Regions from separate parts of the Kitasatospora sp. NPDC048194 genome, predicted to be linked through region 3. Evidence: riboswitches for the same ligand, from Rfam matches in the RefSeq annotation. Region 3 holds a riboswitch; each other region holds the start of a gene.

Region 1 (3,237 bases), on a different contig from region 3:
CCCAGCGCACCAGCACGCCCGGCTCCTGCGCCAGCGCGTCCACGTCGGTGAAGTTCGACAGCCGGGGGAAGCGCACCACGGCGACCCGCAGCACGTCCGCCCCGAGCGGGCCGCGGCCGTCCACCCGGTCGACCACCGTCGACAGGTCGAGCGAGTCCTCGGCGTCCAGCCACAGCCCCGGCAGCATCGGCAGCGTGCCCAGCACCGGACGGCCGGTCAGCCCGTGCAGCATCTCCAGGCCGGGCGCGAGCAGCCGGGCGTCGCCGCGGAACTTGTTGACGAACCAGCCGGCGACGTGCCGCTGGTCCTCGGCCGACAGCAGTGCCAGCGTCCCGTACATCGCCGCGAACACCCCGCCGCGGTCGATGTCGCCGACCACCACCACGGGCAGTCCGGCGGCGGTCGCCAGGCCCATGTTGGCGATGTCCCGGTCGCGCAGGTTGATCTCGGCGGGCGAGCCGGCGCCCTCGCACACCACCACGTCGTGGCGGCGGCGCAGGTCCGCCAGGCACTCCAGGGCGCGTTCCAGCAGGACGGGCTTGCGCTCCCGGTAGTCCAGCGCGCCGACCTCGGCGACCGGCCTGCCGAGCAGCACCACCTGGCTGCGGCCGTCCGCTCCGGGCTTGAGCAGCACCGGGTTCATCGCCGCCTCCGGCTCCACCCGGGCGGCCTGCGCCTGCATCGCCTGGGCGCGGCCGATCTCGGCGCCGTCGGCGGTGACGAAGGAGTTCAGCGACATGTTCTGCGCCTTGAACGGCGCGACCCGCACGCCCTGGCGGGCCAGCCAGCGGCAGATGCCGGCCGTCACCACGCTCTTGCCCGCGTCCGAGGTCGTCCCGGCGACCAGCAGCGCGTTCGTCATGTCCCACTCCTCTTCCCCAGGAGCCGCAGCAGGACGTGCCCCGCGACCGTCGTACCCAGCGCCAGTGCGCCCACCCGCCGCGACAGCGTGCAGGCCCGCTCGATGTCGTCCACCGTCACCGGCCGCAACTCCGCGCCCAGCACCGGGCGGTGCTCCAACCGCTCGCCGTACCGCAGCGTCCCGCCCAGCCGTACGCCGACCGCTCCGGCGAAGGCCGACTCGGCCTGCCCCGCGTTCGGGCTCGGGTGCGCCGAACCGTCGCGCCGCCAGATCCGCCAGGCCGTGGCGGGCTCCGGGGCGGCGGCCACCGTCAGCAGGGCCGTCAGCCGGGCGCCCGGCCAGCCCGCGACGTCGTCCAGCCGGGCCGAGGCCCAGCCGAAGCGGGCGTGGCGGGGCGAGCGGTGGCCCACCATCGCGTCCAGGGTGTTCACCGCGCGGAAGGCCAGCAGGCCCGGCGTGCCCGCGAGGGCGCCCCAGGTCAGCGCGTTCACCACGGCGTCGGCGGTGTTCTCGGCCACCGACTCGACCACCGCCCGGGCGATCTGCTGCCCGTCCAGCGCGCTCGGGTCCCGCCCGCACAGGTGCGGCAGCCGCTCCCGGGCGGCCGCCAGGTCGCCCGCGGCGAGCGAACGGCCGACGGTCCGCGCCTCCCGGGTCAGCGAGGTGCCGCCGAGCACCGTCCAGGTGGCCGCCGCGGCCAGCGCCGCCCGGCCCAGCGGTCGGCGCCCGACCGTGCGGTCCAGGGCGAGCGCGCCGGCCGCGACCGCGCCCACGCACAGTGCCGTGTACGCCGTTCCGGCCGCGCGGTCGTCGCGCCACAGGCGCCGTTCCAGGCGGGTCGCGGCGCTGCCGAAGAGGGCGACCGGGTGGCCGCGGCGCGGGTCGGCGAAGCGCGCGTCGGCGGCGTAGCCCGCGACGGCGCCCAGCGCGAAGGCGGCGGCGCGGGTCAGCGGGCGCACGGCGGCGGGCAGCTCGGGGGCCGGCGGGGCGGGGCAGCCTGCATCGCGTGGGTGTCCTCACTCAGGGTCCGCGCCCTGGATCGACGTACCGGGGGCGAGAGTCTCCTGGCTTCCGGGTCGGACGCACTCCCGGGCCTTCCAGCGGCTCCTGACGGCCCGCCGTGGCACTTTCCGAGCGTGCTCCCCGGTGACAGTGGCGGGACCGCGCCGGACTCGCACCGGCTTCCTCTCCATGCCTCCGTTTGGCCCCAGGATCCCATCACGCGGCCGTTCCACGCGTCAACCGAGGTCACGGAGGGGTTGGTCACACGGAGGCGGGGCGGTCGGCCACACGGAGGCGGGGTGGTCGGCCACACGGAGGCGGGGCGCCGTCCTGTGCGATCGACCAGCGCGGCCGAGGGCTCGTCAGTCCCGGTTCGTGCGTTCGGGGGCTGGGGGCGCGCCGAGGGGCGCCCCTACGGTTCGGTGCCATGCGCCGCAGAAAGCCCCACGCCGCCGCCCCCCTTCCGGTGCCCTTCTCCCCCGAGGCCGCCCGCATCCACCGCGTCGGCCTCGGCCTGACCCCCGAACAGGTCGCCGAGGGCATGGCCGCCCACGGCGTACGGCTCCTGGCCGGTCACGTCCTCGCCTGGGAGCGCGGGGAGCTGCGCCCGGGCGAGGCCGAGTTCATCGCCCTCGCCCGGGCCCTGTGGTGTTCCGCGGCCGATCTGATGGACGGCCGCCCGACCCGGCTGCGGGACCATCGCATCGCCCGGGAGCTCCCCCCGGAGACGGTCGCCGAGCGCGTCGGCATGCTGCTGCCCACCTACCAGCAGGCCGAGCTGACCGGCCGGTGGGAGGGGGACGCGGAGCAGACCTACGCCCTCGCCGTGGTGCTGGGCCTGCGACTGACCGAGCTGGTCGAGGCCACCGGCCGCGCCGAGGCGCTCGACCGCCTGCTGCGCCAGTGCGTCGCCGGCCGCTGGCAGCCGCACCTGCGCGCGCTCACCCGGCTCGTCCCCGTCGCCGAGCAGGAGCTCGCCGCCGTCCTGCTCGTGCTGGCCCAGGAGCACCACGTCCCCGCCCACTGGGGCATGCCCAGCGGGCCCCGCACCCCGGCGGTGCCCCTCACCCCCCGCTTCTGGGAACTCCTCGCGGCCCAGCCGACGGCCGTTCCGGTCTGATCGGACGTTGTTTTTCGGCCTTTCGTAGCCCGGACGGCCCAGTCCGGTGGCCGCGGGGTGCCGGGCCCCGGTGAACTGGTGCACGAACACCGACCGGTCCGCGAACAGAGCGGGGAACGATATGCGCTGGGGAACCGCAGCCGTGGTGGCGGCCGCCGCCGTGGGAGCCGGGGCCGCCGCCGTCCTGGTGATCGGCCGCCGGGCCTCCGAGCGGATGGTCAGTCCCGGGTCCGGGCCGGGCGCGGGGACGGCC
Region 2 (3,237 bases), on a different contig from region 3:
ACGACGGCTACGCCGACCTGCGCGGCCCCAACACCTGCAAGCTGGTCACCGGCGCCGAGAAGGCCGCCGTGGCCGCCCGGCTCGGTCCGGACCCGCTGCGCGCCGACGCCGACCCGGAGGCCGCCTGGCGCCGGATATCGGGCAGCCGTACGACCGTCGCCGCGCTGCTGATGGACCAGAAGGTGCTGGCCGGGGTGGGCAACGTCTACCGCGCCGAGGTGCTGTTCCGCCACCGCGTCAACCCGCACCGGGCGGGCCGCGACCTCACCCGCGGCGAGTGGGACGCGATCTGGGCCGACCTGGTCGCCCTGATGCGCGAGGGCGTCGCCGCCGGGCGCATCGACACCGTCCGGCCCGAACACACCCCCGAGGCCATGGGCCGACCGCCGCGGGTGGACGACCACGGCGGCGAGGTCTACGTCTACCGCCGCGCCGCGATGCCCTGCCTGGTGTGCGGCACGGAGGTGCGGACCGAGGAGCACGCCGCCCGCAACCTCTTCTGGTGCCCGACCTGCCAGGTGGCCTGAGCGGCCGGTCCGGGCGCCCAGTCCGTGGGCCGGGTCGACCGGCCGGGGGAGTCCGGCAAAGGGATCCGCGTGCGCCGGCGAACACCGTGTCAGGCGCCGCGCGGGGCAGGCCGATCCGGCCGGTCAGCCCGCGGCGGCGGTCGGCTCGTGGTGCTCGGCGGCGGCGCACTCGTCGAGGAGGGGGCGCATGCCTTCGTCGACGAGCCGGTAGCGCACCACACGTCCGTCCTTGTCCCCGGTGACCACGCCGGCCGTGCGGAGCAGCCGCAGGGCCTGGGAGACGGCGGGGTCGCGCATGCCGGTGGCGACCGCGAGGTCGCTGACGGCGAGCGGGCCGGCCCGGTGCAGGGCGAGCAGCAGGGCGAGCCGTCCCGGGTCGGCGAGCAGGGAGAACCGCTCGGCCCAGGACCGGACGTGCGCGGTGTCGCCGATCGCGGCGATGGCCTCGCAGACCCGGTGCCCGTCGATGGTGCGGTGGCCCGCGCGGTCGGCCGGTACGAGATGCATGCCCACATTCTCGCAGGCGGTGACCTGTGATCCTGCACACCTGCACAGGTGCGCAACCTTGCGAGGGTGAAGCACGAGCCCTACGGTGTAGCCCGCCGTGGTGCTCGGGAAGACCGGTGACGGACCCTCAGGGGTCCCAGTCCGGAGCGGCCCTCGCCACTGTGATCGGGGGACAGTCGTCCGTACCCATGTGCCACTGGGCGCCTCGTGCGCCTGGGAAGGCGGGTGCGGAAGCCCCGTAAGCCAGGAGACCGGCCACGGCATCTCACGAAGTCATTCCACGAGGTGCTGGAGCGTGATCCGACGATGACCCTGCCCGAAACCGCCGTCCCGACCGAGGCGGCCCCCTCCGTCCTGCCCACGTTCAGATGGAAGCGCGAGGACACCGTCCGCACGGCCGGGTTGATGGCGGTGATCCTGGCCATGCACGTGGTGGCCTTCGGGACGCTGGTCTTCCTGGTCGCGCCCCACGAGTACGCGGTCGGCACCCAGGTCTTCGGGGTGGGCCTGGGCATCACCGCGTACACCCTCGGCATGCGGCACGCCTTCGACGCCGACCACATCGCGGTGATCGACAACACCACCCGCAAGCTGATGGCGGACGGCAAGCGGCCGGTCTCGGTCGGGTTCTGGTTCGCGCTCGGCCACTCCTCGATGGTGGTCATCATGGCCGCCCTGGTGGCCGGCGGCGCCCAGCTGGCGAACACGCTGATGGACGACGAGTCGGCCACCCACAAGTGGCTCGGGCTGGTCGGCACGACGGCCTCCGGCGCCTTTCTCTACCTGATCGGCGCGCTCAACCTGGCGGCGCTGGTCGGCATCCTCAAGGTGTTCCGCTCGATGCGGGCCGGCCGGTACGACGAGGCGGAACTGGAGGAGCACCTCAACTCGCGCGGCTTCATGGCCCGGGTGCTGAACCGCGCGACCCGCTCCATCACCCGGCCGGGGCAGATGTTCCCGGTGGGCATGGTGCTGGGGCTGGGCTTCGACACCGCCACCGAGGTGACCCTGATGGTGATGGCCGGCTCGGGCGCGGCGGCCGGGCTGCCCTGGTACGCGATCGTCTGCCTGCCGCTGCTGTTCGCGGCCGGGATGAGCCTGTTCGACACCCTGGACGGGACGTTCATGAACTTCGCGTACCAGTGGGCGTTCTCCAACCCGGTGCGCAAGGTGTACTACAACCTGACCATCACCGGACTGTCGATCGCCGTGGCGTTCATCATCGGCACCATCGAGCTGGTCGGGGTGCTGCACGAGAAGCTCGACCTGACCGACCCGGTCACCGGCTTCATCGCGGACATCTCGCTGGACAACGTCGGGTACGCGATCGCCGGGCTGTTCGTGGTGGTGTGGGCCGCGGCGATCGCCTACTGGAAGCTGGCGGGCGTCGAGAAGCGCTGGACGCCCGAACGTCCCTGAGCCGTCGCCGCGGAGCCGTCGCGGGCCGAGGTCCTGGGCCGCGGTCGTGGGCCGCGGCCCGGCTCAGGGGGACGCGAGCAGGAGGGTGCCCGCCACGGCGAGGCCGGCGCCCACCACCTGCACCGGGCGCAGCCGCTCCTTCAGCACCCCGCGCGCCAGCAGCGCGGTGACCACCGGGTACAGCGAGGCGAGCACCGCGGCCACCGCTGCCGAACCGCCGTGCGAGGCCGCCGCGTACGCCGCGTTCGCGGCGACGTCGGCCAGCCCGACCCCGGTGAGCAGGGGCAGCCGGGAGCGCAGCTCCGGCAGCAGCGCGGAGGTGTCGGTGCCGCGCAGGCTCACCACCAGCGCGGCGCCGCCGACGGCGATGTTGACGAGGCGTTGGGCGCACAGTGCGAGCAGCAGCCCGCCGCCGGCCGAGGCCTGGGAGAGCAGGGCCATGTTGGCGCCGAAGCCGAACGCGGCGGCCAGGGTCAGCACCAGGGCGGTGCGGGCGGCGGACGGTCCGCCGCGCTCGGGGCCGCCGGCCAGCACCACGCCGGCCAGTGCGACCACGATCCCGGCCAGCTGGACCGGCCCCGGCCGTTCGCCGAGCGCCAGTCCGACGCCGACCGGCACGGCGACGCCGACGGTGGCCAGCGGGGAGACCACCCCCATCGGGCCGAGCGCGAGCGCCCGGTAGAAGGCGAGCATCGCGAACGGGCCGATCGCGCCGGCGGCCACCGCGTACCAGAGCGCGGGGGAGAGGTCGGCCCAGCCGCCAGTGGCCGGCAGCGCGAGGAGC
Region 3 (3,237 bases):
GGGCTGGGAGCGGCGGGTGTCCGCCCCGGTGACGGCGGCGACCCGGGCGCGCACGGCCGGGTCGCGGGTGATCGGCGAGGTGGCGCGGGAGCCCAGGTCGGCGCGGTTGGCGGCGAGTTCGGCGGTGATCGCGCCGGTGCCCTCGCGCAGGCCGCGGGCGAGCAGCGCCGCCTCGGCGGCCTTCTGCTTGGCGAACGCGAGCCAGCGGGCGATCTGCGGGTCGATGTCGCGTTCGAGCGTGGCGTCGATCGGCACGTGCAGCAGCGAGCAGGACGGCGCGACGTCGACCCGGTCGGCCAGGCCGAGCAGGGTCGCCAGGGTGGCCAGCGACTTCTCCAGGTCGTTGATCCAGATGTTGCGCCCGTCGATCACCCCGGCCACCAGCCGCTTGCCGGGCAGCCCGCCCACGGCGGCCAGGTCGTCGAGGTTGCCGGCGGCCGGTCCGGTGAAGTCCAGCGCCAGGCCCTCGACGGGGGCCTTGGCGAGGACGGGCAGGGCCTCGCCGAGGCGTTCGAAGTAGCTCGCGACCAGCAGCTTCGGCCGGTCGGCGAGGGCGCCGAGGTCCCGGTAGGCGCGGGCGGCGGCGTTCAACTCGGCCGGGGAGCGGTCCTGGACGAGGGCGGGCTCGTCCAGCTGGACCCAGCCGGCGCCGGCGGCCTTCAGTTCGGCCAGCAGCTGCGCGTAGACGGGCAGCAGCCGGTCCAGCAGGGTCAGCGGCTGGAAGTCCTCGGCGACGCCGGGGGCGGGCTTGGCGAGCAGCAGGTAGGTGATCGGCCCGACCAGGACCGGCCGGGCGTCGTGGCCGAGGGCGAGCGCCTCGGTCAGCTCGCCGACGGCCTTGGCCGGGTTCGCGGCGAAGGCCGTGTCGGGGCCCAACTCGGGCACGAGGTAGTGGTAGTTGGTATCGAACCACTTGGTCATCTCCAGTGGCGCGACGTCCTGGGTGCCGCGCGCCATGGCGAAATAGCCGTCCAGCGGGTCGGCCTCGACCGCCTTGCGGTGGCGGGCCGGGATAGCGCCGACTGCCACTGTGGTGTCCAGCACGTGGTCGTAGAGCGAGAAGTCACCGGTGGGGACCTCGTCGATACCGGAGTCGGCGAGCTGCTGCCAGTTCCCGCGGCGCAGGTCGGCGGCCGTGGCCAGCAGTGCCTCGGCGGTGACCGTGTCCTTCCAGTAGCCCTCGATCGCCTTCTTCAGCTCCCGGCCCCGCCCCTGGCGGGGGTAGCCGTACGCGGTGGCGAGGGTTGCCGCGGCTGCGGACTTCGTAGTCAAGGGACTCTCCTTCGCGAGTCTGTCTCCTCAAGAACCCGGAGACGGACGAAGGCGCGAAGGGATGACGAAACCGGGCGGTGGCCACCGTGCATTGCGGGCCGGATCCGCCTGGTATGGTCGCCGACCCGCCCTCGAGGTCACCGGATTGCCGCGCGCGAACGGTCGCGCACGGGCAGTGGCAGGTCTTCGGACTCGCGGGCGCGCCCGTCCTGGTTCCAGGGCGGACACCTACTGGCCGTCGCTTCCCAGACCCGTCCCGGGTCCAGTGCGTATGACGGCGGTCGTTCCCACTCACCGCTGCGGGGCAGTCCCGGACTGGCCAGTTGAAAGGCGTCACCGGGTTCCCTCTTACGACGCCCCGCCTGGAGGACGGGGCGAACCAGCTGCACGACCAGCCTAGAGGAAGAACCTTGGGTTCTGACTGAAGAACCGCTCTACCGCCCGGATACTGAGACGTCGTTTGAAGCCGTCGTGCCCTTGCGAGCCCAAGCCCGTCCGATCGCCGACGGACCCCGGTCGTACGGTTCACTTTCCGGACGCCGAGACTAGGCTCGAAGGATGCGGATCGTCTCCCTGCTTCCCGCCGCCACGGACATTGTTGCCGCGCTCGGTCTCAGTGAGTTCCTGGTCGGCCGGACCCATGAGTGTGATTGGCCGCCGGCGGCTGTTGCCGGAGTCCCCGTGGTGACGGCGCGTGAGTTCGACGCCGACCGGCTCACCAGCCGGGAGATTTCTGAGGCTGTCGGCGGTGCGGCCCACCAGGGGTCGTCGCTCTACACCCTCGACGTGGAGCTGATGGCCACCCTCGCCCCCGACATCGTCCTCACCCAGGACCTGTGCGAGGTGTGTGCCGTGTCCTACAGCGGTGCGACCGAGGCGGTACGGGTTCTGGACGGCGGTCCGCGCGTGTTGAGCCTGGAGCCCCGGACGCTGCCCGAGGTCATCGCATGTCTGGAACACGTAGGACGGGAGCTGGGAGTCGCCGTCACCGCGTCACGGGCCGCCGCGGAGCTGCGATCGCGGCTGGCCCGGGTGTCGGCGGCCGTGCAGGGTCTGCCCCGTCCACGGGTGGTCGCGGTGGAATGGCTCGACCCTCTCTGGCCGGCCGGCCACTGGGTGCCCGAGCAGATCGACCTGGCGGGCGGCAGCCGCTTCTCGCGAAGGCGGGCCAGCACACCGAGCCGATGACCTGGGACGAGGTGCTCGCCGCCCGGCCCGACGTCCTGCTGCTCCTGCCCTGCGGCTTCCCACCGGCGCGCACCGAGCGGGAACTCCCATTGATCACCGGCCTGCCGGGCTGGGACGAGGTCCCCGCCGTCCGCAACGACCGGGTATGGGTCCTCGACGGCCCGTCCTACTTCAATCGTCCCGGCCCCAGGGTCGTGCGCGGCGCCGAGGTCCTGGCCCACGTTCTCCACGGTGTGCGCGCGGGTGAGCCGGTGACGTTCGAGGAGGCCCGCCCCCTGGCCGGACCGGGGTAGCCGCCGTGTCGGCCGGTCACCGGCAGCGACGCCCGCGTCCGCGTGGCAGCTGTCAGGGCTGCTTCTCGAAGTCCGGGGTGCGCGGCAAGGTCGCGCGGATGTCCGCGAGGAGGTCGGCGATCCCGCGCCCGTCGGCCAGGTGGCCGCCCGCCGCCTCGGCCTGGTCGGCGGGCAGGTGGGCCAGCACCCGCTCGGCCTCGCCGAGCAGGTGCTGGCTGCGTCGCAGGTCGAGGCGCATTCTCGCGACGTGTGCCTGTGCCCCGCCCAGCTGACGGCGGGCCGACTCCAGTCCGGCGTGCTGGCCGGGGGTGAGGAGGACGACGTCGACGCCGTTCACCGTGGTCGTCGTGGGCTTCTCGCGTTTGGGCACGTGGATGGCCTTTCGGTTCAGGTGGACGCCGTTTCGGTGTGTCGTACGGCGGTTCCCGGGTCCGTCGGCGTTCCGGGCGGGTCCGGGGTCTCGAAGCGCACGGTAGGTTCGAAG

The links. A riboswitch is a leader RNA that binds a small molecule or an ion and turns the genes downstream of it on or off. The one in region 3 is predicted to bind cobalamin.
Region 1: it holds a riboswitch for cobalamin, as region 3 does, so the genes downstream of both, ACGF07_RS29630 (cobalamin biosynthesis protein) here and metE (5-methyltetrahydropteroyltriglutamate--homocysteine S-methyltransferase) in region 3, are expected to answer to the same signal.
Region 2: it holds a riboswitch for cobalamin, as region 3 does, so the genes downstream of both, ACGF07_RS15740 (HoxN/HupN/NixA family nickel/cobalt transporter) here and metE (5-methyltetrahydropteroyltriglutamate--homocysteine S-methyltransferase) in region 3, are expected to answer to the same signal.

The regions. Positions count from the first base shown of each region.
Region 1 covers NZ_JBIDAK010000034.1:15,475-18,711, forward strand. The annotation lists gene ACGF07_RS29625 (cobyric acid synthase) at 1-862, opposite strand, end outside; gene ACGF07_RS29630 (cobalamin biosynthesis protein) at 859-1,821, opposite strand; cobalamin riboswitch at 1,920-2,051, opposite strand; gene ACGF07_RS29635 (transcriptional regulator) at 2,292-2,984, shown strand; gene ACGF07_RS29640 (alpha/beta hydrolase family protein) at 3,106-3,237, shown strand, end outside.
Region 2 covers NZ_JBIDAK010000011.1:23,653-26,889, reverse strand. The annotation lists gene ACGF07_RS15750 (DNA-formamidopyrimidine glycosylase family protein) at 1-527, shown strand, start outside; gene ACGF07_RS15745 (metalloregulator ArsR/SmtB family transcription factor) at 651-1,034, opposite strand; cobalamin riboswitch at 1,116-1,309, shown strand; gene ACGF07_RS15740 (HoxN/HupN/NixA family nickel/cobalt transporter) at 1,341-2,453, shown strand; gene ACGF07_RS15735 (DMT family transporter) at 2,517-3,237, opposite strand, start outside.
Region 3 covers NZ_JBIDAK010000004.1:185,793-189,029, reverse strand. The annotation lists gene metE (5-methyltetrahydropteroyltriglutamate--homocysteine S-methyltransferase) at 1-1,272, opposite strand, end outside; cobalamin riboswitch at 1,432-1,671, opposite strand; gene ACGF07_RS07810 (hypothetical protein) at 1,831-2,460, shown strand; gene ACGF07_RS07805 (ABC transporter substrate-binding protein) at 2,457-2,753, shown strand; gene ACGF07_RS07800 (hypothetical protein) at 2,806-3,123, opposite strand; gene ACGF07_RS07795 (ECF transporter S component) at 3,141-3,237, opposite strand, start outside.